Regions from separate parts of the Bradyrhizobium genosp. A genome, predicted to be linked through region 1. Evidence: predicted binding sites of a transcription regulator. Region 1 holds the regulator's gene; each other region holds the start of a gene.

Region 1 (5,051 bases):
TCGCGACCCAAAGGTCGTTCTTCATGACCGCCGTGGTGCTGATCGCGGTGATGGTCGATCGCCGCGCGATCACATTCCGCACGCTGGCGGTGGCGGCGTTGATCGTGCTTGCGGTCGCGCCTGAGGCGCTGGTGCATCCGAGCTTCCAGATGTCGTTCGCGGCGACGCTCGGGCTCGTGGCGCTGGTGCAAATCGGCATGCCGAACCTGTTTGCCTCGCCCGATCATTCGACGACCGCGCGCATCGCGCTCTGGGGCGGCCGCGAGATCGCGATGTTGTTCATGGCCTCGATGATCGCGGGGTTTGCGACCACGCCCTATGCCGCCTTTCATTTCCACCGCGTGACGCCCTACGGCGTGCTTGCCAATCTCGGCGCGATGCCGGTGGTGTCGGCGCTGGTGATGCCAGCTGGACTGCTGGGATTGCTCGCGGCCCCGTTCGGGCTCGACAGTGTGTTCTGGTGGCTGATGGGAATCGGGATCGACTGGATGGTGGCGGTGTCACGCTGGGTCGCCGCGTTGCCCGGCGCGATCGGCCATGTCGGCGCCTTTGGCATTGCGCCGCTGATCGGTGCGAGCCTCGGCCTGGTCCTGATGGGCCTGCTGCGCACGCCCCTGCGCTGGTCGGGCGCCTTCGTACTCATGGCGGCAACCGTCTGGGGTCTGTCGGTCCGGCAGCCCGACATTCTTATCGCCGGTGACGGCCGGAGCGTCGCAGTGCGGGGCAGGGACGGGCAGCTGCATCTGATGAGGACCAACAAGGACAATTTCCTGATCAAGGAGTGGCTCGCGGCGGACGCGGACCCGCGCGATCCCGCCAGCGCCTCATTCAGTGACGGCGTGTCGTGCGACGAGTCCGGTTGCGTCACGCCGCTCGCCGACGGCCGGATGATTGCGCAGGCGCTACGCATCGACGCGCTGAGCGACGATTGCAGCCGCGCGGCACTGGTGGTGACCGCAAGGCCCGCGCCACCGGATTGTGGTGCGATGGTGGTCGATCGGCTGCGTCTCGCGCGCCAAGGCGCGCTGGCGCTGACGCAGCGTGGCGACGGTTTTACGATTGCGTCGGTGAAAGCGAGGGGCGCAAACCGCCCCTGGTCGCCGGCGGCGGCCGGCGATGGAGATTTCGAACTGACCCTCATGCCGCGGTCCGCAACTCCGCGCGTCCGGGATGCAACACCGTCGGAAGCCGATCTTCAGGCCGAGGACTGAGACCGACCCTTTAGCCGATCGGCAGACGCGGGGACGTCGAGTGGCTGTCGGCGATGACCTGCGGCTTGTGCTCGCGCTCGCCAAGCGGCTGGGTCACGGGCAGCTGCAGCACGGTTGCACGCTGACCTTCGACGAGCTGCGTCACCAGGACGTATTTGCCGTCGGGAAATTCGATCGCGTCGTGATGACGATCGGGAATGTGCGGATCGACCTTGCCGAACTTGCCGACGCGCGAGTTGACGGTGCGCGTCCAGATCCAGCGATTGTCGTAGCGGACGTTGTCGGCGAAGGCGAGCTCCGTTCCCGGCAGCAGGCAGACTGCAACGGACATGTCGGCCTCGGAGGCGAAGCCGCGCGTCGAGGTGCCGCGGAACGTTGTCGTGACGATCGTCTCGCCAACCTCTGCGGGACGCGTCGCGACGGCATGCAGGCTATAGTCACACATCGGGTGCTCCTCAATCAGGATAGAGCACCGCGCCCCTTCTGAGGCGCAGGCCTCTATCAGAGTGGAAGTTAGCAAGCGTCTGCTTGGTTGTGGGCAAATCTGCGGCTTGGATCCGCAAGCCACCATCACAATATCTTTTTCAAATATGCGAGGAACAAAGCCTGCTCCTGTGCATTTGGAGAGCCGTTCGGTCAACGGCCTGCGGGCGCTGACCAGCCCGAATACTGCCAGGCCGGCTGTGTCGGCTGCGTGACGGCGTTGCGGGCATCGCGGAATTGCTCGCTCGTTGCCTGCGACGCTTTGCGGGCGTGGTGCTGCTTTTGTGCAGCGAAGCCTTGCGACGCTGATGCTGCGATCAGCGCCGTTGCTATAGTGCTCAATGCGATTTTGCGCATGGTGGTCTCCTCGGTCTCTCAAAGGCCGGCGAAGCGATGCGTGCTTCGTTGTGGCGTGCCGAGGATGTAGGGCTGAAGAGGGGGCCGGATAATCTGTGCAAAACCAGAAAGACTATCCAGCCGGAGCGGACAATCGTCCGCTCCTATCGTTGATGGCGGTCGTCGATTGCGACGCGCTCAGTACTTCCGGTACAGCCCGATCAGCTTGCCCTGGATCTTGACCCGGTTGGGCGGCAGGATACGGACCTCATAGGCAGCATTCGCCGGCTCGAGCGCAATCGAGGCGCCGCGGCGACGGAAACGCTTCAACGTCGCTTCTTCGTCGTCGATCAGGGCGACCACGATGTCGCCGGTGTCGGCGCTCTCGTTGCGCTGGATCAGCGCCATGTCGCCGTCGAGAATGCCGGCCTCCACCATGGAGTCGCCACGCACTTCGAGCGCGTAGTGCTCGCCCGAGCCGAGCATGTCGGGCGGGACGCTGATGGTGTGGCTGCGGGTCTGCAACGCCTCGATCGGCGTACCAGCCGCGATCCGGCCCATCACGGGCACTGCGACGGGACGCTCACCCTCCTCGGCGAGTGGGCTCGAGGTCGTGCGCACCTTGCCGAGATTGCCTTCGATGACGCTCGGCGTGAAGCCGCGGCGGGTGCCGGCGGCGGCCTGAAGTTCGGGCAGCTTGATCACCTCGATCGCGCGGGCGCGGTTGGGCAGGCGGCGGATGAAGCCGCGCTCTTCGAGCGCCGTGATCAGGCGATGGATGCCCGATTTCGAGCGCAGATCGAGCGCGTCCTTCATCTCGTCGAAGGAGGGCGGCACGCCGCTTTCCTTCAGGCGCTCGCTGATGAACCGCAGGAGCTCGTATTGTTTGCGCGTTAACATCTCGACCAAAGTCCCCCGGTTGATGTCGTTCGATTCCGAGACCGCTGAATTCAGCAATAAGCCGCTCCACGCTCGAAACAAATCATGAACGGACACTATATGTTCGATACATGTTCCGCAACTGCTTAATTTACCGTGAACGCGACAAAGTTCGCGGAACGGTTGCGAACGATGCGCTCAGACGGGCAGTCGCAGCACCTCGCAGGGCGCTCCCGCTTCGGCCTTCGGTGCGAACGGTGTGCGCACGAGAAGTGCCTGTGCCGCAGCGAGATTCGCAAGCAGCGAGGAGTCCTGGTGATTGACGGGAAGGGCGATCAGCGTGCCGTCATCACGCACATCGAGGCGGGCGCGCAGATAATCCTCGCGCTGGTCATTGGCGCCGACGTCGCGGCCGAGCACGGCGCGTTCGCGTCGATGATGAACCACGGAACGGCCCGACAACGCGCGAATCAGCGGCACCATGAACAGGAAGCCGCAAACGTAGGATGACACGGGATTGCCGGGCAGGCCGATCACGCGCATCGCCCCGAGCTGCCCGTTCATCATCGGCTTGCCCGGCCGCATCGCGATCTTCCAGAACGCCATCGAGGTGCCTTCGTCGCGGAGCGCCTGTTGCACCAGATCGTGGTCGCCGACCGAGGCACCGCCCGTCGTAATCAGGATGTCGGCGCCGGAGTCGCGCGCGCGGCGGATGCCGGCGGTGGTGGCGGCAAGCGTGTCGGTGGCAACTCCGAGGTCGATGGTGTCAGCACCCTCGCTGCGGGCGAGCGCGTGCAGGGCGTAGCCGTTGGAATAAACGATCTGGCCATGGCCGGGCGTGGTGCCCGGCATCACCAACTCGTCGCCGGTAGCGAGAATCGCGACCTTTGGACGGCGGCGGACCGCAAGCTGCGGGTGATTCATGCCGGCGGCGAGCGCGAGGTCGCGCTCGGTCAGCCGGGCGCCCTTGCGCAGCAGCACGTCACCCTCGGAGAAGTCGATGCCGGCCGGGCGGATGTGCCGCCCGGTGACGGCTGCCTCCTTGATCGCGATGCGCTTGCCATCGGCGACGGTGTCCTCCTGGATCACGACCGCATCGGCGCCGTCGGGAACGACGCCACCGGTGAAGATCCGTACGGCTTCGCCGGCGCCGACAGTTCCTGCAAACGGACGGCCGGCGGCGACCTCGCCGATGACGTTGAGCTGCGTATCAATCTTGGCCGCATCGGCCGCGCGCACGGCATAGCCATCCATCGCCGACATCGCCTGCGGCGGCTGTGTGCGCCGCGAAGCGACGTCGCGCGCGAGCACGCGATGGAAGGCCTCGTCGAGCGCGACCGATTCCTCAGGTAGCGGCTCCGCACCCGCGAGCACGGCAGCAAGCGCATCGGAGACCGGCATCAGGGCCACGGGTGAAAGCTCCTGCTTGGGCAACACAAGGATCAGGTTGCAGCAAGCGTTCTAGCCGAGCGCGCGCGCCGAGGCAAAATGGATAAGAGGGCGCTGAGGCCAGCTATTTCTGCCACAACAACCGCGCCAGCTCGGCCTGCCGGCTCACGCCGGTCTCATCAAAAATCTTCGACAGGTGGCTGCGCGCGGTTCCGTCGGTGACGCTGAGCCGCCCGGCGGCGTCCCTGCGGTCACCGCCCTTGACGATATCGAGGGCGAAGAGAGCTTCGGCGCGGGTGAGACCGCAGCGCTCGCGCAAGCAGTTTCGCCGAGGCGCCGGGCCGAGCATCACGACGGGTCTATCGGATTTCCCCTTGCCGAGTTTCTGTCTTCGGCGACATCAGGCGCCTTGGGGCCCTGATCCTTGTCGGGCATCGGATCGGCCTGAGATTTCAGATCAGCCGCCTTGCTCATCAGCTTGGCGGACAGCTCGGAATCCGAGGTAGTCCTGGCGAATTTGACCAGCAGGGAGGCCTGCTTGGTGAGGTAGGTTTTGCCCAACACGATGACACGTCCGTTCGTAGAAGTCCCAACGGACTCTAAGAGTCCGGAGGCGGGCATTCCGTTCCCGGAACTCTGTACAAAAATGCACAAAGTGTTTTGGTTCCTCATTTCCGGGTGTAATTGTTCCGGAATCGGCGGTCAGATCCCCAGCGCCTTCAATGCGATGCCGACGTCGCGGGGCGAGGTGAC
Region 2 (5,051 bases), 3.9 Mb from region 1:
TTCGCAGATGATCAGAAAAGATTGTCGGTGCGGTTGGTGGAGGGAGCAAACGATTTGGATAAGGGAAGGCTCTCGGTGGGGACACCTCTCGGCCAAGCCGTCTTGATGGCCGAAGAGGGGGACGAAGTTGATCTCGTTCTCGAGCATGGCAAGCTCAGAAAGGTCCTGATTGAAGGTGTTGAAAGTACTCACACCGTAGTCTCGGCTGAGACTCGGCGAGATGAGGTCGCGATCTGACCGCCGCATGTTTTTGATCGGCGGTGCCCAAAAACAAAAACGGCCGGATCTTTCGATCCGGCCGCAACGCAAAACTCAACTTGGCTAAGAACGCCACGCGACGCAACTTAGCCCCCGCCCGATTCCAAAATTCGCTTAGCTGGCCTTCTTGACCGGCGCAGGCGTCGGGCCGACCTTCTTCTGGATGGCACGCTTCAGCTCGAGGGCGCGCGGCGACAGCACGTCGGCCTTGGCCTTGAGCAGGAAGGCGTCGAGGCCGCCATTGTGGTCGACGCTCTTGACCGCGTTGGTCGAGACGCGCAGGCGCACGTTGCGCTCCAGGGCTTCCGAGATGAACGTCACGTTGACGAGGTTCGGCAGGAAGCGGCGCTTGGTCTTGATGTTGGAGTGGCTGACCTTGTGGCCGACGAGGGGGCCCTTGGCCGTCAGTTCGCAGCGGCGAGACATGTCACAAATCCTTCAGTCTAAGCCCCCAACGAGTTGCGGCCGCCATCCGGGGCGCCACGGGGGCAAATTCTCTGTCCTTGCAGGGAGCGGGCGGACGTATAGGGGGGAAGCGGCGGGACGTCAAGGCGACGGGCCGTTTTTGGCCCGTCGTGCCGGGGCGGGCGCGAGACCGAACCCGGGGTCTCAAGCCGCAGAATAGGTGCGCTCCCTCCCCCGCCTGCGGGGGAGGGGTGGGGAGAGGGTGCCTCAACGGTGGGGCAGTTGCTAGCAGGGATGGTGCCCCCAAGAGGAGAGAGCCCTCACCCGCGCTGCGCGCGACCTCTCCCGCACGCGGGAGAGGTGTTGGAGCCCGGGGCGAGAGCGCGGGCCGACCACCAAAACGGCAATGTTTGAAACGCCTTACCATCACATAAAGGGCGTATTCACCGCCGAAAGAGTCCACTGAGTTCCCGGCTCTCGGCGCCCGGATGCATTGCTTGCGGCCGTAACAGGCTTAAGTAACAGACACTCGCTTCCCGATTGGATCGTCTCGTGCACGCCTCACCCCTCTTTCCGCCCCGGCTGCGCTCGGCCGGCCGGCTGGCGCTGGCCGCTCTTGGCGGGCTGGTCGTGGCGTGGGCGGCGGAGCCGGCGGCGGCTCAGGGCAAGCTCGAGGCGCAGTATGAGGCGACGCTCTCAGGCATTCCGGTCGGCCGCGGCGCCTGGAACATCGATATCCAGGACGATTTGTTTTCCGCCGCCGCCTCCGGTGGCACCACCGGGATCCTGAAATCGTTCGCGGGCGGGTCCGGCACCGGCGCTAGCCAAGGCCGCGTCGTCAATGGCGCGCTGGTCGCAACCGCCTACCAGGCCTCCACCACCACCTCGAAGAAGACCGAAGAGATCCACATCACCCTCGACAAGGGCAATGTGAAGGAGTTCGGCATCATTCCGGAGCCGCCTGTTGATGCCGACCGCATCGTCGTCACCGAGGCCCATCGCCGCGGCGTCTGGGATCCGATGACGGCCTCGCTGCTGCGCGTGCCCGGCACCGGCGATGTGCTGTCCGCAGAGGCCTGCCACAGCAGCGCCGCCGTGTTCGACGGCCGCATGCGCTACGAGCTCAAGCTCGATTTCAAGCGCATGGAGACCGTTAAGGCCGAGAAGGGCTATCGCGGGCCGGTCGTGGTCTGCGCGCTCTATTTCGTGCCTGTCGCCGGCTACATCCCCGACCGCCCCGTGATCAAATACCTCGCCGCCCAGCGCAACATCGAGATCGCCTTCGCGCCGGTCGCGGGCACGCGGATTCTGGTCCCGTTCTGGCTGAAAGTGCCGACGCCCTTGGGGCCGGCGATGCTGGAAGCAACCAGCTTCATCACCACCGCCCAGCCGCCAAGGGTCGCGAAGACGCAGTAGCCGCCGCTGCTGCGGTCATCCTAGTGATATCAACGACTTACCTACTGTGCATGGGGTTGTTTTCGCGACATGGGCTGAGAGGGCCTCGGATCCCGGAATCCATTTGACTCCTGCCCGATTCTGATTCGACTCCGTGCCGTCCCCAACTTAACGAAATCCGTCATCAAATCGTCGCTTGTGCGACAGCCCAAAACTCCATCTAGTGCGATGGAAATCAGAGTCCCGCGACATGTTGCGTGAACGTAACAGGACTCACCGGGGAGTCAGCGATTCGGCCGCGATTCGTTCTAGAGTCGTTCCGGAGCTTAAGGCCACAAGGAAAAGCGTCGCAAAGTGAGACAGTTGCGCGGGATTTGGGGGAACGCCACCGCATACTCCGCTGTCATGCCCCGGCTTGACCGGGGCATCCAGTACGCCGCGGCCCCTCGGCTCAGCCACAGTCGCCTCGGCGTACTGGATCGCCCGGTCAAGCCGGGCGATGACAGTTGTGCGTATGGCGAGCGCTCCACACCCCGCCGCCCCAAACAGCACTGACATTCGCCCCAATCGCCATTACCTAATCAACCAGACATGGCCTTTTCTCCCTCCCCCTTCGCTTCCGAGCGCGCGCCTTCCGATCGCGTGCCTGGCGCCGGCGTCACTGCGGTGCTCGGGCCGACCAACACCGGCAAGACCCATCTCGCCATCGAACGGATGCTCGCGCATTCCTCAGGGCTGATCGGGCTGCCGCTGCGGCTGTTGGCGCGCGAGGTCTACAACAAGATCGTCGGGCGCGTCGGCGCAGATAGCGTCGCGCTGATCACCGGCGAGGAGAAGATCAAGCCGAAGAACCCGCGCTATTGGGTCTCGACGGTCGAGGCGATGCCGCGCGACCTCGACGTCTCCTTCCTCGCCGTCGACGAGATCCAGATCGCCTCCGACCTGGAGCGCGGCCACGTCTTCACCGACCGCATCCTCAACCGCCGCGGCCGCGACGAGACGCTGCTCTTGGGCGCTGCCACCATGCGCCCGATCATCGAGCGGCTGCTGCCCGGCGTCTCCATGATCACCCGTCCCAGGCTGTCGCAGCTCGAATTCGCCGGCGACCGCAAGATCACGCGCCAGCCGCGCCGGACGGCGATTGTCGCGTTCTCGGCGGACGAGGTCTACGCCATCGCCGAGCTGGTCAAGCGCCAGCATGGCGGCGCCGCGGTGGTGCTGGGTTCGCTGTCGCCGCGCACACGGAACGCACAAGTCGAGATGTTCCAGAACGGCGACGTCGATTATCTCGTCGCCACCGACGCCGTCGGCATGGGCCTCAATCTCGACGTCGACCACGTCGCCTTTGCCTCCGACCGCAAGTTCGACGGCTATCAGTTCCGTAGGCTCACGCCGGCCGAGTTCGCGCAGATTGCCGGCCGCGCCGGCCGCGCCACGCGCAACGGAACCTTCGGCACCACCGGCCGCTGCGGCCCGTTCGAGCCCGAGCTCGTGAACGCGCTCCAGAACCACATCTTCGACCCCGTGAAGATGCTGCAATGGCGCAACGCGAAGCTCGATTTCTCCTCGCTCGGCGCGCTGCAGGTGTCGCTGAACCTGTCCCCCGGCCATGAGACGTTGACGCGGGCGCCCATCGCGGAAGACATGCGCGTGCTCGACCACGCCGCCCGTGACGTCGAGGTGCGCGATATCGCGCATGGCAAGGCCGCCGTGGAACGCCTCTGGGAGGCCTGCCAGGTCCCTGACTACCGAAAACTGTCGCCGGCGGCCCACGCCGAGCTCGTCACCACGCTTTACGGCTTCCTGATGCAGAAGGGATGCATTCCCGACTCCTGGTTTGCCGCCCAGATCGACCAGGCCGACCGCATCGACGGCGACATCGACACGCTGTCGGCCCGAATCGCGCAGATCCGCACCTGGACCTTCGTCGCCAACCGCCCGGACTGGCTGAAAGACCCCGAACGCTGGCAGGGGATCGCCCGCGAGGTCGAAAATAAATTATCGGATGCGCTCCATGAACGCTTGACTGAGCGTTTCGTTGATCGCCGGACCAGTGTATTGATGCGCCGCCTGCGGGAGAACACGAGCTTGAATACGGAAATCGGCAAGACCGGCGAAGTCATCGTCGAAGGCCATGTCATCGGCCGCCTCGATGGCTTCACCTTTGCACCGGATGCGGCGGAAGCCGGCTCCGATGCGAAAGCCTTGCAGGCTGCCGCGCAAGCGGTGCTCGCCGGCGAGATCAACACGCGTGCCGAAAGGCTGGGCAACGCTCCGGACGATCAGTTCGTGCTGACCTCGGACGGCACCATCCGCTGGACCGGCGATGCGGTGGCGCGGCTGACCGCCGCAGAGGAGGCGCTGCATCCGCGCATCCGCATCATCTCGGATGAGCGTTTGACGGGTGCGCCCCGTGAGAAGGTGCAGGCGCGGCTCGACCTCTGGCTCAAGACGCATATCGAAAAGCTGCTCGGGCCGATGTTCGAGCTGTCCAAGGCCGAGGACGTCACCGGCATTGCCCGCGGCATCGCCTATCAGCTCGTCGAGGCGCTCGGCGTGCTCGAGCGTCCGAAGATTGCCAACGAGCTGAAGGATCTCGACCAGCCTTCGCGCGCGACCTTGCGCAAATACGGCGTCCGCTTCGGCGCCTATCACATCTATTTCCCCGGCATTCTGAAGCCCGCCGCGCGTGCGCTGGCAGCGCTGTTGTGGGCGCTGAAGCAGGACAATGTCGATCTCTCGGCACTATCAGGCGCGCAGCATCTGGCATCGTCGGGTCGCACCTCATTCCCGGTCGACAAGAGCCTGCCGCGCGATGCCTATCGCGTGCTCGGCTACAAGCAGGCCGGCGAGCGCGCCGTCCGCGTCGACATTCTGGAGCGCCTGGCCGATTTGATCCGCCCGGCGCTGGCCTGGCGCGACAACTCGCCCGGCGAAAAACCGGCCGGCGCGTTCGACGGCCGCGGTTTTGTGGTGACGCAGGCGATGACCTC
Region 3 (5,051 bases), 2.4 Mb from region 1:
CGCTTCGACGCCGTTCGGCGTGAACTCCCTGATTTCGCCTGCGCAGGCCGCTGAAAGCGCCGCGACACCACCGGGCTTCGGCGACCTCGTCAGCAAGGTCAAGCCCGCCGTCATCTCGGTGCGGGTGAAGATCGACCAGGACAACGACAAGAGCGCGATGCTGCAACAGAACCGGATGGATCAGGACGAGGGTTCTCCATTCGACCAGTTCTCGCAGCAGTTCGGCTTCCGCGGCCCGGGTGGCATGAATGGCGTGCCGCGCCAGCGCCACCAGGTGATCACGGGCGAGGGCTCCGGCTTCTTCATCTCGGCTGACGGCTATGCCGTGACCAACAACCATGTCGTCGACCACGCCGAGTCCGTGCAGGTGACGATGGATGATGGCACGATCTACACCGCGAAGGTGGTCGGCACCGATCCGAAGACCGACCTCGCGCTGATCAAGGTCGACGGCAAGAAGGACTTCCCGTTCGTGAAGTTCTCCGACCAGAAGCCGCGGATCGGCGACTGGGTGGTTGCGGTCGGCAATCCCTTCGGCCTTGGTGGCACCGTGACGGCCGGTATCGTCTCGGCCAGCGGCCGCGACATCGGCAACGGTCCCTATGACGACTACATCCAGATCGATGCGCCGATCAATAAGGGCAATTCCGGCGGCCCGGCCTTCGACATGAATGGCAACGTGATCGGCGTGAACACCGCGATCTTCTCGCCCTCGGGCGGCTCGGTCGGCATCGGCTTCGATATTCCGTCCTCGACCGCCAAGCTGGTGGTCGCGCAGCTGAAGGACAAGGGCGCCGTCACCCGCGGCTGGCTCGGCGTGCAGGTGCAGCCGGTGACCGCGGAGATCGCCGACAGCCTCGGCCTCAAGGCGGCGCGCGGCGCGATCGTCGACAACCCGCAGGATGGCAGCCCGGCGGCGAAGGCCGGCATCGAGGCGGGCGACGTCATCACCGCCGTCAACGGCACCGCGATCAAGGACTCCCGCGATCTCGCCCGCACCATCGCCACGCTGGCGCCGGGCACGTCCGTGAAGCTCGATGTCGTCCACAAGGGCGACACCAAGACGGTGACGCTGGCGCTCGGCGAACTGCCGAACGAGCAGCAGGCCAAAGGAAGCGGCAACACTGACGACGGCAAGACGCAGCAGGCCCCCGGCACGCCGCGCCTCGGCCTCAGCCTGGCGCCGGCCAGCGACGTCCAGGGCGCGGGCCAGAAGGGCGTCGTGGTGACCGAGGTCGATCCGCAGGGACCGGCGGCGCAGCGCGGCATCCAGACCGGCGATGTCATCCTCAATGTCGGTGGCAAGGCGGTCGCCAATGTCGGTGACGTCCGCTCCGAGCTGGCGCAGGCCAAATCGTCCGGAAAGAACAGCGTGCTGTTGCAGGTGAAGAGCGCGGAGGCGACCCGTTTCGTGGCGGTGCCGCTCGCCTGATCTGCTTGCCTCTGCTTGCTTCTCTTGGTCTCGACGGCAAATTCAAAAGGCGGCCTGCGGGCCGCCTTTTTCGCGCGCACCGTTCGAGATACCCACAGGTCGCCGATAACATTCTCGTTAACGGCAGCAATGATGACGGGTTCGTCCGAAAAAGCCGCGTTCGCTCGTCAGACTTTGAAATCGCGTGCTGTGCTTTGGCGGCAATGACGGCGCCGAGGCAAATTGCAGGAGTGGAACTTCGGACGTCCGGCGGCTTTGTGGAACCGGCGGTGGTTCGCATTTAATCGGTGCCGACATGGATCGATTGAAGCTCTCGCTAAAGCTTGTGCTGCTCGCGGCGCCTTTGGTGCTGTCGACCGGAAGTGCCATGGGGCGCGATGACGGCCGCTTCGTCGACTCGCCGCTAAAGCCCTGGTTCGACAGCCTGCGCAGCCATCTCGGTCCGTGCTGTTCGGATGCCGACGGCGTTGCCGTGGCCGATCCTGATTGGGACTCGCACAACGGGCACTACCGGGTCCGCCTTGATGGGCAGTGGGTCGAGGTCCCCGACGAAGCCGTGATCACCGAGCCGAACCGCGCCGGCCGCACCATGGTCTGGCCGGTCAAGACGGCGTTCGGCATTTCGATCCGCTGCTTCATGCCCGGCAGCATGACCTGACGCTGGTCAGCGTCACCGCTTGGCGGATTTGCGCTTCGAGCTCTTCTTCTTCTTGGACGTCTTCCGTTTCGAGGCCTTCTTCGGCACCTTCTTGCCCTTCTTGCGCGCCTCGGAGAGGCCGATCGCAATCGCCTGCTTGCGACTCTTCACGCGCCCGCCGCGACCGCCGGGTCCGCTCTTCGCCGTGCCCTTCTTGTAACGCCGCATCTCGCGCTCGACGTCACTGCCGGCGCTGCGTGAGTAGCGGCGCTTCTTTGCCTTGCGTGCCATCAACTCTCTCCCTTGGCCTCGGAAGAGAACAGGAGTGCTGACGCAACGTTCCAAAGACGCCCGCCGCGCGCTTCAGAAGGAGTTCGCGAGTTCGATCTCCGCCTCCAGCACCTGGATGCGGTGCGCGGCTTCGACAAAGGACAGATCTCGATCGTATTGCGCGGGCTGGTAGGCTTCTTCACTCAGCCGCTTCAGCCGCAGCCCCTGCGCCCGAGTCATCTGCTCCATGAGAAAAGCCTTGGCGTCGTATTTACCCTGAACCTGCATGTCCGCTCTCCGTTCCGAATTCATGGCTTGACTATATGTTCTTATTTTGTTCTAACAAGCCATGGACAACAGAATTAATGAAATTCGACGTAAAATCAGCGCCTTGAGGCTAGAAATGGTCAATGTCGAGGCGTCCGTGCGCGATCTCGTCAATCGCGATCGCGACTGCACCGAGCAGGCCCAGGCGCAGATGGATCTGCGCCGGAAAATCAATCTGCTGATCGGCGAGTGGAAGGCTGCTGGTGGCGGCGAAGTGTTACCCGACATCCGCAACCGGGTGCGCCTTCGTCCGCTGAAGAACGAGACCGGGCCCGCGCGCCGTTGAGACATGCCACGCAGGTGGTGGATGGAGGCAGGCGGTGGAGGAGGACCCGGACACCTACCGGATTCTGAAACTACGCGCCGAGATCCTCGAACTCGGCTCTGCGATCCGGCAATTGCAGCGTGAGGGCCTCGACGATGCCGCGGCCCAGCTCCTGATCGCGCGCAAGCGGGCGCAGCTTGACCACCTCATGAAGCTGGACTCCGCAAGTCGCCGCCTTAACATCACTGACATCCGACGCAGCTAAAGCGGTCGCGCAACGCGACATGCCAGAGCTCGTCAATGCCGGATGCCGAAATGGCCGCCCTGCTGCGGGTGGTGCTTGATGAAGTCTGTGCTGAAATTCCTCCGTGGGATACGGCGACGCGTGAACGCGTTGCCGCACGACTGAGTGATCTTGTTCGATCGGGGCAATGTGCGGTCGACGATTTGAGGCGGGCCGGCCGGGATGCTCTAACCCGTGCACCGACCATGTGGCCCTGAGAGGATGTTCGAGCATCAAGGCAAAAGGCCCCGCTCTCGCGGGGCCTTTCTTTCGCGAGCCTACTTGGTGTTGCTCGGGGCGCTCTTGTTGTTCGTCATGGCGCCGCCCTGGTCGGAGCCGGGGCCAGAGCCGCCCTGACCGGAGGCGTCGCTGCCCTTGGACTTCGTGTTGGCGCCTGTCGTTTGCGAGGATGAGGTCGATGAATCATGCTTGGCCTTGTGCGACTTGGCCTGTGCGGCGAACGGCGCGGCGGCCAGACCGGTGGCCAACATTACGGCGAGAGCGAGCTTGGTCGTCTTCATGCGCGGGAACTCCTGAGTTGAATTGACGCAGGCTGCCAACCGCCATTCGCCGCGAGAGTTCCGAACAATTACGTCGCATTGCGCTTCACGCGTGCTTCAAGATTCCTTGTCCTCGTCGAGGATAAACACGAGGCCCGTCAGCGCGGCGCCGATGGCAAACGTGGTCACCATCGTGCCGACAAAGACGAAGGCTACCGCACGGCCGCCGTGGTTCAGCAATTCGGCGACCGCAGGATTGGCCAGGATCAGCGCAAGCGTGAAGGTCAGGCCGAGTGCCGCGCCCATCATCGCATGCGTCGTCAGTTTGATGACGCCAGTAGGAGAGATCAGACTTGGCGACCTATTGGGCGACTTTTTTGCGCGCATGGAACTGCCGATTGATCTTGCATGCAAACGCGCGCGGTGATCGCGGGTTCCATCCCTCATAAAGGAATTGTTATCAGCCGCTTCATCCGGCGTTCATGCCGATCTTGCGAGAATGAAACGCCATCAACACGGGAACATTCGATATGGGCAAGGTGGTCTTTCTCTATCGCTCGCTGGCCTACCGTAACGCGGCGGCTGACATGTTGCGCAAGGCACGCAAGCTGCCGCGCGGTGCGGAGCGCAGCGCCGCCCGCCGCTACGCCACGGCGTTGCGCGATCTCGCGCAAACGGAAGCCTGGCTCGAGGGGCGTGTCGCTGATGAACCGCGGCCGATGTTACGGCTGAAGGTCGCTGCGTCGCGCTAACCCGACGCGCGCTGAAGTTCCGGAGAGGTGCTGGCCTCGATCTTGTCCTGCGCCCCCGATGTCGCCGAGTTCTTGCGCGTCAATGGTACGTCGAGACGGCACAACAGGCCCTCTGCGCGCCAATCGAATTGGACCTGTCCGCCGAGCTGGGATTCAATACTGGCCAGCAGGCTTCTTGTGCCGAAGCCACGCGATTTCGGCGTCCTGACCAGCGGCCCTCCGGTCTCCTCCCAGGTCAAGATGAGGAGATCGTTCTCGGCCTGCCAGCCGATCGCGAGCCGTCCCGACCGGGTCGACAGCGCGCCATACTTCGCCGAATTGGTGAAGAGCTCGTGCAGTGCCAGCGCCAGCGTCTGGGCGGTCGCCGGCAGCAGCTGCACCTCAGGACCGGCGAGCTTGATCTGTCCGCCGAGCGAATAGGGCGCAAGCTCCTCCTCGATCAGCTTGGAGAGCTCAGCGCCCTGCCAGCTCGACAGCGACAGGATGGTGTGCACACGCGCCAGCGCATTGATGCGCCCCTCGACGGCGTTGACGTAAGCCTTGACCTCGTCGGCGCGGGTGAGGCGCACGATCGATTGCGCCAGC

Evidence for each region. The regulator LexA, encoded in region 1, represses DNA repair genes until DNA is damaged. The targets are predictions, from matches to a motif close to TGTTCNNNNTGTGTTCNG.
Region 2: ACP2YP_RS03280 (helicase-related protein) is a predicted target of LexA. The motif match lies at 2,363-2,380, and genes of this name have one in related genera.
Region 3: ACP2YP_RS10565 (DUF3072 domain-containing protein) is a predicted target of LexA. The motif match lies at 2,664-2,681, and genes of this name have one in related genera.

The regions. Positions count from the first base shown of each region.
Region 1 is NZ_CP188196.1:4,632,901-4,637,951, reverse strand. Features, by position in the region: gene ACP2YP_RS21545 (ComEC/Rec2 family competence protein) at 1-1,211, shown strand, start outside; gene ACP2YP_RS21540 (hypothetical protein) at 1,222-1,656, opposite strand; gene ACP2YP_RS21535 (hypothetical protein) at 1,848-2,051, opposite strand; gene lexA (transcriptional repressor LexA) at 2,229-2,930, opposite strand; gene glp (gephyrin-like molybdotransferase Glp) at 3,108-4,319, opposite strand; gene ACP2YP_RS21520 (LuxR C-terminal-related transcriptional regulator) at 4,423-4,617, opposite strand; gene ACP2YP_RS21515 (hypothetical protein) at 4,647-4,862, opposite strand; gene ACP2YP_RS21510 (HAD family hydrolase) at 5,001-5,051, opposite strand, start outside.
Region 2 is NZ_CP188196.1:721,590-726,640, forward strand. Features, by position in the region: gene ACP2YP_RS03265 (AAA domain-containing protein) at 1-237, shown strand, start outside; gene rpmB (50S ribosomal protein L28) at 373-684, opposite strand; gene ACP2YP_RS03275 (DUF3108 domain-containing protein) at 1,270-2,079, shown strand; gene ACP2YP_RS03280 (helicase-related protein) at 2,650-5,051, shown strand, end outside.
Region 3 is NZ_CP188196.1:2,260,778-2,265,828, forward strand. Features, by position in the region: gene ACP2YP_RS10550 (Do family serine endopeptidase) at 1-1,432, shown strand, start outside; gene ACP2YP_RS10555 (hypothetical protein) at 1,728-2,090, shown strand; gene ACP2YP_RS10560 (DUF6496 domain-containing protein) at 2,103-2,360, opposite strand; gene ACP2YP_RS10565 (DUF3072 domain-containing protein) at 2,433-2,627, opposite strand; gene ACP2YP_RS10570 (hypothetical protein) at 2,743-2,952, shown strand; gene ACP2YP_RS10575 (hypothetical protein) at 2,987-3,196, shown strand; gene ACP2YP_RS10580 (hypothetical protein) at 3,493-3,735, opposite strand; gene ACP2YP_RS10585 (hypothetical protein) at 3,832-4,101, opposite strand; gene ACP2YP_RS10590 (hypothetical protein) at 4,245-4,466, shown strand; gene ACP2YP_RS10595 (HWE histidine kinase domain-containing protein) at 4,463-5,051, opposite strand, start outside.